4 regions of the Frankia sp. CgMI4 genome follow, and region 4 is predicted to be linked to each of the others. Evidence: riboswitches for the same ligand, from Rfam matches in the RefSeq annotation. Region 4 holds a riboswitch; each other region holds the start of a gene.
What was found. Region 4 has a riboswitch for cyclic di-AMP ahead of Manayef4_RS00775 (transglycosylase family protein). Riboswitches for the same ligand answer to the same signal wherever they lie in the genome.

Region 1 (3,864 bases), 140 kb from region 4:
CGCTGTCGGATACCCGACAGTCGAGCATTCAGCCGGACATCTGTGCCCGTTTGACATGGCGTCGTTATCCTGATGTGTCGACTGACGGAGGACTGATCGCCCGATTTCACTCCGGCCTTCACCGACCGTACCGACATGGAAGGCCGTTTCGATGTCGTACGAATCTGGACCTTACCGGGTATCGCCCAGGCTGCTGGCCCGGGAGGACTTCCGGGCGGCGTGCGCGACGCGGGACTTCCGCACGGTGTTCCGGCTGATGAAGAAGTACGACGGTGCCAGCCAGAATCGCATCGCATCTCCGGTGGAAGGGCTCAGCCAGAGCAGGGTCAGCCGGATCATGCAGGGCGAGGACCACATCGCCCGGCTCTCCCTGATCGAACGCATCACCGACGCGCTGCGCATCCCGGGCAGTTATTTCCACCTGGCCGCACGGCCGTGGGAGGCGGCACGGGACGTGCGCGAGCCGCCCGGGCCGCCAACGGTTCCGGCCGGATCCGGCCCGACGCCGGTAGCCCACGTCGCGACCCCCTCCGTCGACCCGGCCCCGGCCCCCGGCCCCGTCGTCGCCGAGAGCCCGGGCCGGCTCCCCCCCGGACCGGGGGGCCTGGTCGTCGAGGAGGACCGGGCCGAACTCCGCTACGACGACAGCATGTACGTCGCCCACCAGCGAAGACGTCTTCTCAACGCCGGCAGCGAACCGGTAACCCGGTATCTGATGCGGATATCGGTCGACCGGTTCCCGGGAGATCCGGAACGCTCCGCGCGGTTGTACCGATCCGATCCGCTGCGCTGGGAGGACCTCCAGCTCAGCGCGCACTGTGGCGGCGAGCAGATGGCCTGGCAGGTCAAGACCGACTGGGACGCGCTCAAGGAGGTCTGGCTGCTCTTCGAGAACAGCCGAGGACGATTTCCGCTCTATCCCGGCGAATCGGCGTGGATCAACTACAGCTACCAGGTAAGCAGGGAGAAGTGGGGGCCGTGGTTCCAGCGTGCCGTGCGGGTACCGACGAGTTTCCTCTCGGTGCGGCTGGACTTTCCGGCCGAGCTGGATCCCGTGGTCTGGGGCATGGAGACGTCGATGACCGCCGATGCCTTCCCGTTGCGGACCGCAGTCGCCCGCACCGACTCCGGCGACCGGCGGATCTTCACCTGGTCGACCACCGAGCCGCCGCTGCACGCCCGCTACCGRCTGGAATGGAACTTCCGGGCCACCGTGCCGGAACGTGATCCGGCCACGGAGACCGGAACACGTCCCAGCGATCAGATGGCGGCCGTCGGCATCGTGCAGGAGGGTGAGGCGATCCTGCGGCAGCCGGCCCGCCCGTTCGCTCTGCCCAACGAGGCCGAAGACGCGCGCCGGGTCGTCGCCGAACTGTCCTCCGCCCTCGAACGGGTGTCCGCCCTGCACACCTTCGGCAAGGGCCTGGGCATCGCCGCGCCGCAGGTCGGCATCAACCGCGCCGCGGCGATCGTGCGTACCGCGGGCGGCGACACGCTCACGCTGCTCAACCCCAGCGTCATCGAGACCTCCCGAGAGACCGACGAGCAGTACGAGGGCTGCCTGAGCTTCTTCGACGTCCGTGGCCTCGTCCCCCGGCCGCTGGAGCTGCACGTCGAACACACCGATATCGATGGCAACCGGCACATCACCGTCTATCGGCAGGGGCTGGCGCGGCTCGTCGCTCACGAGATCGATCACCTGCACGGTCAGCTCTACACGGATCGGATGCGGGCCGGAACCACACCGATCCCGGTGGAGCAGTACCGGGGTACCGGCTMGGCCTGGTCCTACAACCGCTGACCAACCCGAACGCACCCGCCCCGCGGGCGGCACGTCGGCATGCCGACGTGCCCACGTGCCGACGTGCCGACGGCGCAGCGCCGGGACCGGGTGTCCGACACGGACTGTTAGATCCGACATATGACATGGTTCCCTCGTGCCGTATAGTCCGGAAAGCAGGCGATAGGTGCGGGTCCGCCGGAACGTCGACACAGATTTTTTCGGAACCTGGTTAGAGACTGCCGGCAGCGGGTAGTGGAGGCTCGATCGCCACGCGGCGGAACAGATTCCCCACGCATCGCKTATTGTTTACCGTCAGCGTGACGACCCAGCCACGAACTGGGGATTTTCAGCCCACTGAACAACCTCTAGGATCGGGCGCGCACGCGGGCGCGAAACACCATTAAAAAGATCGGGACAAGTAAGTGGGGTGCACTGTGTGCATCCTCACGTACTCTTGTTTTTCCCGGGTCACTCTCAGCTATGTTCGTTGCCGTGCCGTCACCTGATGGCATGCGTCGGGCGGCACGCCGAATCCTGCCCCCGCTCGACGAGAATCAAACCTTTGGCAGGAGCGGGGGAACCAATTCCGGGCGCCGATAAAAGACGTCCTCGGGGTGAAGCCGCGATGCGCGGCCGGGCATTCCCAGCCCGAACCCGACAGCTCACCTCGCAKGCGTGGGGAAGGGCAACTCAATGTCCAACGCTCGTTCGCTCGCTCGTGGTCTCAACCGCATCAGGCTCGGTTCCCGGGCCTTGATCGCCGCCACCACTCTCGCGGCCTCGATCGGCGGTGGCCTCGCGCTGTCCCAACCGGCCAGCGCGTCGACGAACGCCGACCACTTCCTCTCCAAGGTGATCCCTTGTGAGTCCGGGGGGAACCCCCGCGCGGTCAACTCCATCGGCGCCGGCGGGTTGTTCCAGTTTCTGCCCAGCACCTGGCACGGGGTCGGCGGCAAGGGTCTGCCGCAGCACGCCAGCGTCGCCGAGCAGTGGCAGCGCGCCCGCATCCTGTACGCCCAGCAGGGGACGAGCCCCTGGTACGCCTCGAAGCCGTGCTGGGGTCACAAGATCTGAGCTGCCCGACTTCCCGCGCCAGCCTTCACCGTCCGCGCCCGGCCGGTACTGATCGGCGCGCGGTCAGCAGCCCCGTGTCCCGTCCGGGACACGGGGCTGCGCGCTACGTTTCCCGGTCACGGTTTCCCGGTCACGGCGACGTCGGCCAGCTCAACTTCCGCGGCCCCGCCCGGCGGAGACCCGGCGGACCCACCGATCGGCCGGCTCAGCCGATCCGACGGCGGCGGGCGATCTCGGCCAGCGTGATCCCGGCGGCCAMCCCCGCGTTGAGGGACTCCACCGCACCCGCCATGGGGATCCGGACCCTCACGTCGCAGCGCTGCTCGACCAGCCTGGACAACCCGCGTCCCTCGGAACCGATCACCAGGACGAGGGGGTYGGTCGCCATCGTGAGCTCGTCGATGCTCACTTCACTGTCCGCGGCCAGACCGACAACGAACTGGCCGCCCGCCGCGTAGGAGACGAGCGTGCGGGCGAGGTTGGTGGCGCGCGCCACCGGCAGCCGGGCGGCAGCCCCCGCCGAGGTCTTCCAGGCCGCGGCGGTCACGCCGGCGGCCCTACGCTCCGGAACGACGACGCCGTGGGCACCGAAGGCGGCGGCCGAGCGCACCACGGCCCCGAGGTTGCGAGGATCGGTGACCCCGTCCAACGCCACCAGCAGACCCGGAGGGGACGAGCGCGCGCGGGCGAGGAGATCATCCGGATGGGCATACCGGAACGGCGGTACCACGAGGGCGAGACCCTGATGCGGAGCGGTGCCACACATCCGGTCGAGATCCGTGCGGCCGACGTCGGCCACGGCGATCCCGGCCCGCCCGGCGAGCCGGCGGGCGTCGGCGAGCCGCTCGTCGAAGTCCAGCCCGCCGGCGATGAAAAGGGTCGACGACGGTACCCCGGCCCGCAGCGCCTCGACCACCGCGTTGCGCCCGACCACCAGCTCGTCGCCCTCGGTCCGCCGTGGGCGCCCGGCCCCCGCGGAACCCCCCACGGCGCTCGGCCCGGTGGTG
Region 2 (3,864 bases), on a different contig from region 4:
CGGGACAACCGATCCCACGGTCGCTTCCCGACCTGCCGATCCTGTTGCTCCATGCCGAGCGCGACGAGGTCAGCCCGCTTGCGCTGGCGCGCATGATGACGCGGACCGCGCGCCGGGCCCGGCTGGCGTCGCTGCCCGGGGGGCATGGCGTGCTCGCCGGCCCCGGCCGGCGTGCGGTCGGCGCGCACATCCTGCTGTTCCTCGAGAATCTCCGTGTCTCGCGGCTGGCCCCACGGCAACGGCAGCGGGACCGGTCGGTCGACTGATCTCGCCCGGTGCCGGGCGCGCCCGCGTGCCGGTCCGATCGGGGTGTGCCTTCGCGGGAGGCCCAACCGCTCAGCAGGTGTTTCCTCGGCGGGTGCCGGCGCGAATCACGCGAATCCGCGGGTCAGTCGTCCGTCCCGTACCGCATCGTCCGTTTTTCAACGGCGCAGGCTTCGAGCCGCAGGCTCGAAGCCTGCGCCGTTCGCGTTTGCGTACCCGTCCGCACGCCACCCGACCCCCGGGCCAGGCTTCCCGCTTGCCGTGGTTGCCGGGGTTGGGTTGCCGGACGGCCGGGCGGTCCCGGTGACTACCGGACCTCGTGGCCACCGGTCCCCGTCTCGACAGACCGGCCATATCGCCAAGATCCGGTCGTGACGGGTGATCTGCGTCGCTACCGGTAGCTGCTATTGATGTCCGAGAGTTGCGGCATCGCAGCGTTATGCACGCATCGTGACCAACATGCGCCCAGATTCGGCACAACTCGTACTTGTCACTACGGTCTGTAGTTCGCTACGGTTGCGGGGTATCAACAGCTCCGGGCCGACGCCGAGTTCTGTCCACGGTCCGCAGCTCCCTCCGAGAGATCTTGGGCAGAAGCGGGGGAACCACGTTCCTCCGGGTGGCTCGTTGCGGGCCACCCTTGGGGTTAAGCCGTTACGCGCACGCCGCGGAAAYGGCCGGGCTTCCCGGCCCGAACCCGACRGCTAACCTCGCAGGCGTACGGGAAGGACTCGACGTTGCCTGTGTTTCAGGAACGCTCGGCTCCGGTCTTCTGGACCGTGACGCCGTTCGGCGCGACCCGCGGTGCGTCCCCGCCATACGGGGCGCCGTTCTCGCCCTGACGTCTTCGCGAGAACGTGCCATCCGGTCGGTGCCCGTACCGGCCGATCGCGCTGACGCGCCATACCACCAGCTCGGCTGAAAGCCACCCGGCCTCGTCGTCTGTGGTCGGCTGACCCCTGCCGTCCACCGGGCCCGCCAGGCCTGGAACGGAATGACCACGGCCGCCTGCCGTGCTGTTCAGYCCATCGACCCCGGGATCCCCAGGGCGCGTCGATCGGTCGTCCCCGGTCGTCCCCGGACGGCCTCTCGGCGCACCGGCAGACCGGCACTGGGTGCTGCCCTTCTCCAGCGCGGTCGTCTCCGCTCGCCCTCCTTCGAGCGGCATCCCTCCCCTCGATCACCCGTCTGTGTTCGACGACACCGAAATGAGATGTCAAAGAAATGGCCAAGGGAAAGCATCGGAAACGTTCCACCCGGACCCGGGGCGCCGTTGTCGCCGCCGTCGGTGTGATCGGCGCCGGCGCCGGCATGTTCGCCACCGCGAGCCCGGCCAGGGCCGCCACCACGGTCCCCGATGTGACGATCGCCAGCGCGGCCGCGAACGCGGGACTGCCCGGCTGCCGCGGCGTTCCGCTGGCCACCTGGGTCGCGGTGGCTCTTGCGGAGTCCGGCGGCAACCCCTACGCCCACGCCACCTACGGCGAGGACTCGCGCGGCCTGTGGCAGATCAACATGCGGGCCCACGCCGGCTGGGTGGGTAACCGCAACCTCTACGACCCGGCCGTCAACGCCTGGGCGGCGAAGAAGGTCTGTGAAGGCCAGGGCATCACCGCCTGGAGCGCCTACACCAACGGCCTGCACTACCGCTACCTGGCCCGGGGACAGGCGGCGGCGGCGGCCGTCTCGCGCGGCGTGCGGTTCACGAACATCTCCTACTCCTCGCTGGCTGCCCCGGTGCGTGCGGCCGTGGTGGCACCCGCGGCCCGCTACCCGTCGCTGGCCGTCGGCCTCGGGTTCCGCCTCGACGTCCACCAGATCCAGAAGAGGCTCGCCAGCCTTGGCTACCCGATCAGCGTGGATGGGAAGTTCGGGTACCAGACCAACCACATGGTCAAGGACTTCCAGCTGAAGCACGGTCTGGTGGTTGACGGGATCGTCGGACCGCAGACGCGGGCGAAGCTCGGGATCTGACTCTGATCGAGGCCCGCCGACCGGGCTCCGCTGCCGCCGGCCGGTGTTCCCGACCCGCCCGAGGGCGCTGCTCGATATCCGCACGCACCGGATGACTACCCGGGGTGAGGTGGGGGTATTCAGCCACCGGGCCAGCACCCGGCCGGGAGCACCGGGTCGGGAGACGGCATCGGCCCGGGCGGGACCAGCCGGCCCGCACGGGACCAGCCGGCCCGCACGGGAAAACCGAAACGGGGGCCCGATCGATGAGAGCCACGATGCTCGACGACTACCTACCTGAGGCGAGTCCGAACGCATCCTCCGTGACCGGGGCCGGTCTCCTGTTCGCGGTCCTGGGGCCGCTGGAGGTGCGGCGATCCTCGGGCGAGCAGGTCCGCATCGACCAGCGCAAGAAGCGCATACTGCTGCTGACCCTGCTGCTGCACGCCGGCCAGTGGGTGAGTGTGGACGGGATGCGGCTCGCGCTCTGGCAGGATGCCCCGCCGCGCTCCGCCGGGGGCAACATCAAGACTTATCTCTCGGAGCTGCGGCACACCCTCCGGCCGCCCCTGGACACGTCCGGAGCCGGGGGGAACGGCCCCGGGCGCATCGAGAGCCGGCCGGGGGAGTACCGCCTGGTCGTCGCGTCCGGTGAGATCGACGCTAAGCGGTTCGAATCGGCCGCCGAGCAGGGCCGCGCCGCCGTGCGCGCCGGCTCGCCGGAACGCGCCGCCGGGTTTTTCGAAGGCGCCCTCGCGCTGTGGCGGGGGGACGCCTTCGACGAGCTCCCGGCGGAGATCGCGGGCGCGGAGGTCCTCCGGCTGGAGGAGGCTCGCTGGGCGGTGTGCGAGGACCTGATCGACGCCCGCCTGGCCCTCGGCGAGTACGACCGGGTGCTGCCGACCCTGCGGGCGCTCACGGTCGAACATCCGACCCGGGAACGTCTCTGGGCCCAGCTGATCCTTGCGTTGGAACACACCGGCCGGCGGGCCGAGGCACTGGCCGAGTACCAGACGGTCTACCGGCGGCTGGTGACCGAACTCGGGATCGAGCCCGGTGTCGAACTGCGGCGTGCCCATCAGCATGTACTGAATCCGGACTCGTGGGTCACCTGATGCCACGGCCGTGCCGGCCGAGTCGTGCGCCGGAAGTCAGCTGAACCGCCAGTGAACCCGGCGGGGGAATTTCAACCATACGGGCTGGACCAGCCGGCCGGCGCCCGGGCCACGCGCGCGGCGCCGCCGTGTATCACCACCGGGGCGCACGCCACCGGGGCGAGGGCGCGCGGAAACCGCTGAGGAGAAGACGATGAAGGCTATCTACCTCCCCCCGCGACTGGAAGATGCCGGCAGCTTCGCCGCAGTGACGAACGGCCGCTGGGGCTGGGGGCGTGACTACTCCTGGCGGCGTTTTGCGTGACGGCGGCCGGGGTGGCGGTGGTCCCGATTCCGTCCTGCTGGTTTCTGGTGCTGGCCGACCGTGATCCCGTCGTGCGTCCGCCGGGGGCTCGTCGCATGCTGCGGTATGCCTCCGGGCGGCCGTGGATCGTCGGCAACTGGCCGGACGATGCCATGGTCAGTGCCGTCGCCGGGCGCTCGCGGCTGGCCCTGATCGGGTGTGCCGCGACCAACGCGCGACAGCTCCTGC
Region 3 (3,864 bases), on a different contig from region 4:
GATCGGCGAGGGTGCCCGGCTGGCCCTGACCGCCGCCTGCGCCCCGGGTAAGCCGGAGTTCGCCGCGGTCGGCGTCGTCGGGCAGTTCGACCCGGAGCCCGGGCCGACCTGCCAGGACCGTGTCCCGGAGGGCCGGGCCCCGGAGGCCTCCTGGGACCGGAAGGTCAGCGAGACCCTGTGGAAGTTCTCGTCTGGTCACCGGCTGGGGGCCTGACCGCGGCGCCCGCGAGCGGGCCGGGCGGTTTCCGCACCGGGCAGAGACCGAGGGCTGAAGTCCGCCGATGCCGCCGGGAGGGGGGTAGCGGCATCGGCGGACCTGGTCGGCCGGGGCCCGAGGCCCGCCGGCCTTCCCGTGCGGATGGGGGGGGAATCCGAGGGAAGGCCGGCGGAATCGGGGGCCTTCCGGCCGGACGGACGTCAGATGGGGGGGAGATCTGACGTCCGTCCCACCGGAAGGAGGGCCCGTCCGGAGAGCTGGAAAGGAACCACATAGGCGGGTTGTCGGGCGGTGACAGGGCCCGCTTGCTGGTCTGTCCGCGGCTTCGCCGGTGGGTGGGAGTCCCGGGTCCGGCTTCCACGGCTTCGGGTCGGCGCCTGGAGAGGGGCTCGGTAGCCGGCCGCTCGTGGACTGGCAGGGCTCGTGTGGTCCGCGCCCCAGCCGCGAAGGCGATCCACCGGAGCCGGGTGAGCCGTTGCGTCGGCATGAGGGCGGTGCGCCGGCTCCGACCGGCCGCTAGAGGATCCGACCGACGTAGTAGGAGGTGGTATAGATCTTCTTGAGCGACACGACGTCGCCGGTGTGCGGCGCCGCCMACATCATGCCGTCGCCCGCGTAGATGCCGACGTGGTAAATGTTCCCGGGTGTCCCGAAGAAGATCAGGTCGCCGGGCTGTTTGTTGTACTGCGACACCCGGGTGGYGGCGGCGAACTGGGCGTCGGTCGTCCGCGGCACGCTCCTGCCGAGCTGCTTGAAGATGTACTGGATGAGGCCGGAGCAGTCGAACGAGCTCGGGCCCTCCGCACCGTAGACGTAGGGCTTGCCGGCCTGCAGGGAGGCCAGGTAGACGGCCTTCTCCCCGAGGGAGCTCGACGGGACCGGAACCGACGCCTGGTCCGCGGCGTCCCCTGTCGTGAGGAGATCCGACCAGGCGGCGTTGCGGACGAGCCGGGGGGTGGGCGCCGGCCGTACGCGCAGGGTGGCGTCGTTCGCCGAGCGGGCGGACTGCAGGGCGTCCGTGCCGTCGAAGACCGCGGTGACATTCGTGGTGGTGAGCACCCGGGCCGTGTAGGAGGCGTAGCCCTGGGCGTTGGTGTAAAGGTGCTTGAAGGTGGCCCACCCGGTGGGGAGCTTCACCTGCACCTTGACCAGCTGGTTCGCCAGCGGTTCGTGGRTCTGCTCGTTGTAGAGCGAGAAGCCGATGTCGATCGGCTGGTCCGCGCTGACGCTCACGTCGGGGTTGGTCACCCGGAGACCGACCTGAACCTTGCCGGCCAGGGGCGGGGCGTCGACACCGCCCGTCGAGCCGAGCAGGGAGGTGGAGCCGTGGGTGCTGACCGCCGCGGCGGCGATGCTGCCCCCCAGGGCGGCCTGGGAGCCGATCTGCGCGGCGAGGGTGATCGGAGCGGTGTTCGGCTGCTCGTCCTTCGCGGCGTCGGCGTTGATGTCGGTGGCGCAGCCGGCGAGAGCCACTCCGGAGACCGCGACGGTCCCGGTGGTCACGGCGGCGAAGGCGCGGGCCCGGGCCCGGCTGCGGGCGGCCGGGGGCGCGGAGGGTGCGCGGTGACGGCCGCGACCGGCGCCTCGCGTTTCTTCGTCGAGCTGCACGCTTTGCGCGGACAACGGTGTATTCCTTCCCGTGCGCCTGCGAAGTGAGCTGTCGGGTTCGGGCTGGGCTGCCCGGCTCTCGCGTGACCTTCACGCGTCGAGCTTCACCCCTAGGTCGACACCGCGGATCGGCGCCGGCCGGTGGAGGTGGGTCCCCCGCTCCTGCCCCTGATGACGACTCGGAGGGGACACCGGGGCCGGGGGCAGGACTCGGCGTTCGGCCCGGTGTTGTCGTGACGTCGGCGTGAGACTAGTCCACTTGGATGGGGTGGGTAAACACTAGTCCTTCCCAACTACAGCGAGTGCGCGTTGAAGTTCCCGTCGCGCGGCGTCGGCGGCCCGCGCGGTCGGCCGGGCTGACCGGGCGGCCCTAAGGCCCTTCGCGCCCCGTTTGTCCTGCTGGTTTTTCGTTGCGTGTGGGGTCCGCGGCGGCGGCCGGTCCGGGTGAGAGGCGGGCGGGCGGGTAGCCCTCCCGCGGCCCGTGGGCGATTTTGACTACTTAAAGTAGTCGACGGGTGAGGCCGGGTGTGCACCCCCCTCAGCGGGACCGGGAGCCGCGGCGGGTGAGGAATCCCGCCGCATCGAGCACTTGGAGCTCGACCGCGAGCTCGTGGACCTCACGGGGCAGCGAGCGGTGGTGCGCCAGCGCCTCGACCGCGGCGCGGGCGTGGTCGGCGAGCTCGTCGAGGGCGTGCTGGCGCTGGCGCATCCGAGCCCGCTCCTCCTGGATGGTCCGGACCGTGTCCTCCTGCCACCGGCGGGTCCGGATGAGATGCTCGCTGGCGTCGGCGGCCTGCCGCTCGGCATCCTCCAGCCGGTTGAGGAGCGCGTCGAGGGCCTCCAGCCGGCCGGCGAGCTCCGCGATGAGATCGCCCCGATCGGGCAGGATGGCCGTTTTACGACTCTTGGGGTCAGGCGAGGTCATGGAGTCCCCCGAGGGGTGGGGGGTCGGCGGGGACCGCGCCGAGCGGCTGGCGCGAGACCCGGTTGCTCCGACACGGTTGGTAACGGTAACCGACGTGGCGGGCCAGGGGTAACCCATCGTACGGATACGTCGCGTCAGCCAACTTATAGTAAAAAGGGACTATGGATCTGCYGTCATTGTCGTGGTCTATGCGCGCATAGCATGCAGGTCGGTGTCAGAGCCAGCCGTTGCGCTTGAACGCACGGTAGAGAAACAGACAGATCGTCGTAATGACGGCCAGGACGGCCGGGTAGCCCCACGTCTGACGAAGCTCCGGCATGTGGTCGAAGTTCATGCCGTAGATCCCGGCGACGGCGGTCGGGACGGCGCCGATCGCCACCCAGGCACTGATCCGTCGCATGTCCTCGTTCTGCGCGATCGTCACCTGCGTCAGCGTCGCCTGGAGCACGGAGGAAAGCAGCTCGTCGAAGTGAGCTATTCGCTCGCTGACCTGCTCGAGGTGGTCGGCGACGTCCCGGAAGTAACGGCGCATCGCCACGTCGACCATCGTGGGGGCGTCCATGGTGAGGGTACGCAACGGGCCCGCGAGCGGCAGCACCGCGTGCTTGAGCTCCAGAAGCTCGCGTTTCATCTGGTAGGCGCTTTCCGTCGACGGCTTCTGATCCCGATGGAAGACGCCCGTCTCGATCTGGTCGACGTCGGCCTGGATGCTTTCCACGGTGCGGACGTAGTCGTCCACAATGCTGTCGCAGATGGCGTGCAGCACGGCCGTCGGGCCGTGCCGGAGCATCTCCGGGTTGGCCTCCAGCCGGCCGCGCAGCTTCGTCATCTCCCCGTGCCTGCCGTGCCGCACGGTCACGACGAAGTCCTCGCCGAGGAAGATCATGATTTCGCCGGTGGTGACTACCTCGGAGGTGCCCGTTACCTGGGTGTGCTCCACGTAACTGGTCGTCTTGAGCACCATGAACAGGTGGTTCTCGTATTGCTCGAGCTTGGGGCGCTGGTGGCCGGTGACCGCGTCCTCCACCGCGAGCTTGTCCAGCCTGTACTCCTCGGCGATCGCGGTGAGCTGCTCGTAGCTCGGCTCGAACAGGCCGAGCCAGGCGAACCCGTT
Region 4 (3,864 bases):
CGGCGTCCGTCCGGGCGGCCTCGCCGACGAGGCGAGTGAGCGGCACTCTAGCGAGAACCGCTCATGGAGCGCAAACCGGGGTGGTCCGGAGTAACCAGTGAGGATCGCGCGAATCGTGCCACTTCCATACAGGTTCCGCAGGTGGCTCGCTGGTCCTGCTGTTCCTCGTCGGCCTTGCCGAAGATCGGCTCTGCCGAAGATCGGCCCTGCCGGAGGCCGGTCAGGGTGCGGTCCTGGTGATGCTGGTGGTGGGTTGTACGGGCCGGCCCGTACGGGCCGTCAACCGGAGATCGTCCGGAGACAGGTCGGGCCAGCCCGTCGTCGAGGTGAGATCCCCTGACCGGTGTCGCCGGGGTGGGATGTCCGGTTCCCGCGGCGGTCGTCCCTCCGCCACGGGGGCGGAGCGAATGGATCAGCTGATGGAGCTGATGGGGCTGATGGGGAGGATCAGCGGAAGGTGGCCCGCCAGGTCGCCGGGCCGACGATGCCGTCGACGGCGAGTCCCTTGGCGGCCTGCAGGGCGCGGGCGACTGCGGCGGAGCGTGGTCCGTAGCGGCCGTCGATCGTGATCGGATAGCCCAGATGGTTGACGCGGGCCTGCCAGGCCCGCACGTCGTCACGTACCTGCCTGGCCAGTGCGGTCGTCAGGTTACGGGTGAATACGGGGGTGCTCATGGAGATGGGGCTGACCGTCAGCTCGCGGCGTTCCGTCGTGCGCGAGGCCTGGCCCGAGGAGCTCGACGAGCCGCCCGCGAGCTGGTCGGCGCCCATCCCGCGGCCACAGGCCGGCCACTGGCCGAAGCCGGACCGTCGGGCGAGCTTGAGCGCGGCCTCGTCCTGGACGGCCGGGGAAGCCTGGTGCGGCAGACCGCCGTAGCCGAGGCTGTGCCAAGTGCTGGCGGAGAACTGGTAAGCGCCGTAGTACGCGTTGCCGGTGTTGGTCGTGTAGTCACCGCCGGACTCGCACTGCCGCAGGCCCGTCCAGGTGGTGGCCGCATCGGCCGGCTGGCTGAGCGCGAAGGTGCCGCCCACCGCCGCCGCGAGTACTGGTGCGACCACGAGGGCCCGGGCCCGGCTGCGGGTACCGGCGCGGCATTGTCGGCCACTGATACGTGCGTCGGACATGTCTTGTGGTCCTTCCCCACGCCTGCGAGGTGAGCTGTCGGATTCGGGCTGGGAACTGCCCGGCCGTGCCAGGGATCCCTGGAGACGGAAGCCGCACCGGAAATACCTTTCCGGGTGGTCGTCGCACATGGCTTCACCCCGAGAGCATCGAATCCTTTCGATACTCGGAGATGGGTCCCCCGTTCCTGCCGCCCGGTTCGAGAAATCGTCGGCCAGGGGCAGGATTCGGCGTGCCGCCCGACGAATGCCCGACGTTGTTGCCGGGCACGGCGAAAACCATAACCACGCCGCCCGGCGAGTCGCCAAGCATTGAATAGGGTGCGTGAAAAAGAGCACACTCGGCGCGCCTGCTTGAGTAGGAACTGGCGGCCTGGTATCGCGCGTGCGCGCCCGCTCATCAACCTGGCGGTACGGCGTGCGGAGGCATTTGTGCTCGGCCGATCACCCTGTTTGCCGATGGTCGACGATGAGCGGAGAGTCCCACATCAGGCCAGATGCGTGACATGTCGACAAAGGCGTGACGGCCCTGCTACGAGATCGACGCGAGTGATCGGCCTGATACTACGCTTCGTCCATTGAAGCCTGTTTTTGTGAGAAAAACAACGGAAATCGGGCGGTAACTTGCGGCGTTGTGATTTTTGCACACGGCGGATTCAATCGGACACCGACTGTGAAAAGCGCCCGTCGGATCACCACAGTGGGCGAAGGGGTTCCCTGGGGGTGGGGCGGTAGGTGAACGGTTACCGAAGGTCCGGTGCGTGTCCGCTCATTTGGCCGAAACCTGCTGGTTGCCGGCGGGGGCGGCGTTACGCGAGGAGCGGGATGCCGCGCCCGCTAAACAGTGGTCCCCCAGCCGTCGGAGCGACCGGGGGACCGCYCGGGCCGGCATAGTACGGGAAATCGGCGGGTCGTGCATCGGACCGGGGCGGGTCGGATGTCCGCCGCGTGCCGGTCGTTCCGTCCGCCGGAAATGATGGAGAGGGTCGGACCGAGGGGTCCGGAGAATGTCCTCGGACGAGCGGCGGCGGTTGCTCGGTTGCCCGTTCGCGGCCGGCGGCTATCTGTCCGCTTGTCCGCCGGCCGGCGGACAAGCGGCCGGTATCCGACGAACCGATCCCGCCAGCCGGCGTGCGCTCCTGGGCCCGACTATGCCCGCCCGAGGCTGGTGCCGGCGGAACGGAGGTCCTCACACGCCTGGGCGACGCGGGCCGCCATGCTGCTCTCCGCGAGCTTTCCGTAGGTACGCGGGTCGTACGCCTTCTTCACGCCGACCTCACCGTCCACCTTGAGAACGCCGTCATAGTTTTTGAACACGTGGTCCACGATGGGGCGGGTGAATGCGTACTGGGTGTCCGTGTCCACGTTCATCTTGACCACCCCGTAGTCGAGGGTCTCGCGGATTTCGGTGAGAGCCGACCCGCTACCGCCGTGAAAGACGAGGTTGAACGGCTTCGCGCCGGCTGGCAGCCCGAGCTTCCTGGCGACGTACTCCTGTCCTTCGTGCAGAATCGTCGGGCGTAGCTTGACGTTTCCGGGCTTGTACACACCGTGCACGTTGCCGAAGGTGGCGGCGAGCAGGTAGCGCCCCTTCGCGCCGGTGCCGAGCACCTCGGCCGTCCGCCACATGTCCTCCGGCGTCGTGTAGAGCTTCTCGTCGATCGCGCCGACGACGCCGTCCTCCTCGCCGCCGACGACCCCGATCTCGACCTCGAGAACGATCTTCGCGGCGGCGGCGTCCGCGAGTAGTTCTTCGGCGATCTTGAGGTTCTCCTCGAGGGGGACCGCCGAGCCGTCCCACATGTGCGACTGGAAGAGCGGCTCGCGTCCCTGGGCCACCCGATTCTTCGAGATCGCGATCAAGGGGCGGATGTAGGTGTCAAGCTTGTCGGCCGGGCAGTGGTCGGTGTGCAGGGCGATGTTGACCGGATACGCCTTCGCGACGTGGTGGGCGAACTCGGCCAGTGCCTCCGCGCCGAGGACCATGTTCTTCACCGTCGAGCCGGACAGGTACTCGGCACCGCCGGTGGACACCTGCACGATGCCGTCACTGCCGGCTTCGGTGAAGCCCCGCAGCGCGGCGTTCAGGGACTGCGACGAGGTCACGTTGATCGCGGGGTAGGCGAAGGACTGGGCCTTCGCCCGGTCGAGCATCTCGGCATATACGTCTGGCGTGGCGATGGGCATCGGTGGGGCTCCTTACGAACCTGTAGGGGCGCCGATCAGCCATGCACCCGCGGTGCAGGGCAGCCGGATCGGGCCGAAGCCCGCCGTGGACTCCTGATGGGCGAAGGGTATGACGCCTTGCCCCGTCCCGGGGTCGGATGCGGCTGACGTCGCCGGCGCGGTGCGGATCCGCGCGATGTGGTCCCCGCCGACTTGGTCGGCGGGTGCCGACCAGGGGCCGGCACACTGGTCGAGTGGACGTCGGCAGCCTGTCCGGGATGACGCTGTACGTCGTCCTCTTCGCGGTCATCTTCGTCGAGAGCGGGATCCTGATCGGGTTCTGGCTTCCGGGTGACACCATTCTCTTCGCGGCCGGGCTGATGGCGGCGGACGCGGCGTCGAACGTGTCCGTCGCGGTCCTCTCGATCGGGGTCGCGGCGGCAGCCACCGTCGGGGCGGCGGCGGGCTACTACACCGGGCATCGTCTCGGCCGGCCGTACCTGGAACGCAGGCACGCCACGGTGCTGGCCCGTACGGAGGAATTCTACCGGCGGTTCGGGCCGATCACCCTGGTCG

Region 1: it holds a riboswitch for cyclic di-AMP, as region 4 does, so the genes downstream of both, Manayef4_RS00180 (transglycosylase family protein) here and Manayef4_RS00775 (transglycosylase family protein) in region 4, are expected to answer to the same signal.
Region 2: it holds a riboswitch for cyclic di-AMP, as region 4 does, so the genes downstream of both, Manayef4_RS02985 (peptidoglycan-binding protein) here and Manayef4_RS00775 (transglycosylase family protein) in region 4, are expected to answer to the same signal.
Region 3: it holds a riboswitch for cyclic di-AMP, as region 4 does, so the genes downstream of both, Manayef4_RS15860 (C40 family peptidase) here and Manayef4_RS00775 (transglycosylase family protein) in region 4, are expected to answer to the same signal.

Annotation. Positions count from the first base shown of each region.
Region 1 is NZ_MAQZ01000002.1:35,517-39,380, forward strand. It holds gene Manayef4_RS00175 (peptide deformylase) at 152-1,801, shown strand; cyclic di-AMP (ydaO/yuaA leader) riboswitch at 2,299-2,474, shown strand; gene Manayef4_RS00180 (transglycosylase family protein) at 2,477-2,857, shown strand; gene rlmB (23S rRNA (guanosine(2251)-2'-O)-methyltransferase RlmB) at 3,063-3,864, opposite strand, start outside.
Region 2 is NZ_MAQZ01000036.1:9,974-13,837, forward strand. It holds gene Manayef4_RS02975 (alpha/beta hydrolase) at 1-266, shown strand, start outside; cyclic di-AMP (ydaO/yuaA leader) riboswitch at 799-997, shown strand; gene Manayef4_RS02985 (peptidoglycan-binding protein) at 1,489-2,238, shown strand; gene Manayef4_RS02990 (AfsR/SARP family transcriptional regulator) at 2,496-3,332, shown strand; gene Manayef4_RS25625 (lasso RiPP family leader peptide-containing protein) at 3,526-3,636, shown strand; gene Manayef4_RS02995 (asparagine synthase-related protein) at 3,648-3,864, shown strand, end outside.
Region 3 is NZ_MAQZ01000084.1:29,061-32,924, forward strand. It holds gene Manayef4_RS15855 (PHB depolymerase family esterase) at 1-214, shown strand, start outside; gene Manayef4_RS15860 (C40 family peptidase) at 734-1,840, opposite strand; cyclic di-AMP (ydaO/yuaA leader) riboswitch at 1,846-2,012, opposite strand; gene Manayef4_RS15865 (hypothetical protein) at 2,364-2,750, opposite strand; gene corA (magnesium/cobalt transporter CorA) at 2,965-3,864, opposite strand, start outside.
Region 4 is NZ_MAQZ01000002.1:172,364-176,227, reverse strand. It holds gene Manayef4_RS00775 (transglycosylase family protein) at 448-1,125, opposite strand; cyclic di-AMP (ydaO/yuaA leader) riboswitch at 1,132-1,366, opposite strand; gene fbaA (class II fructose-bisphosphate aldolase) at 2,272-3,309, opposite strand; gene Manayef4_RS00765 (DedA family protein) at 3,543-3,864, shown strand, end outside.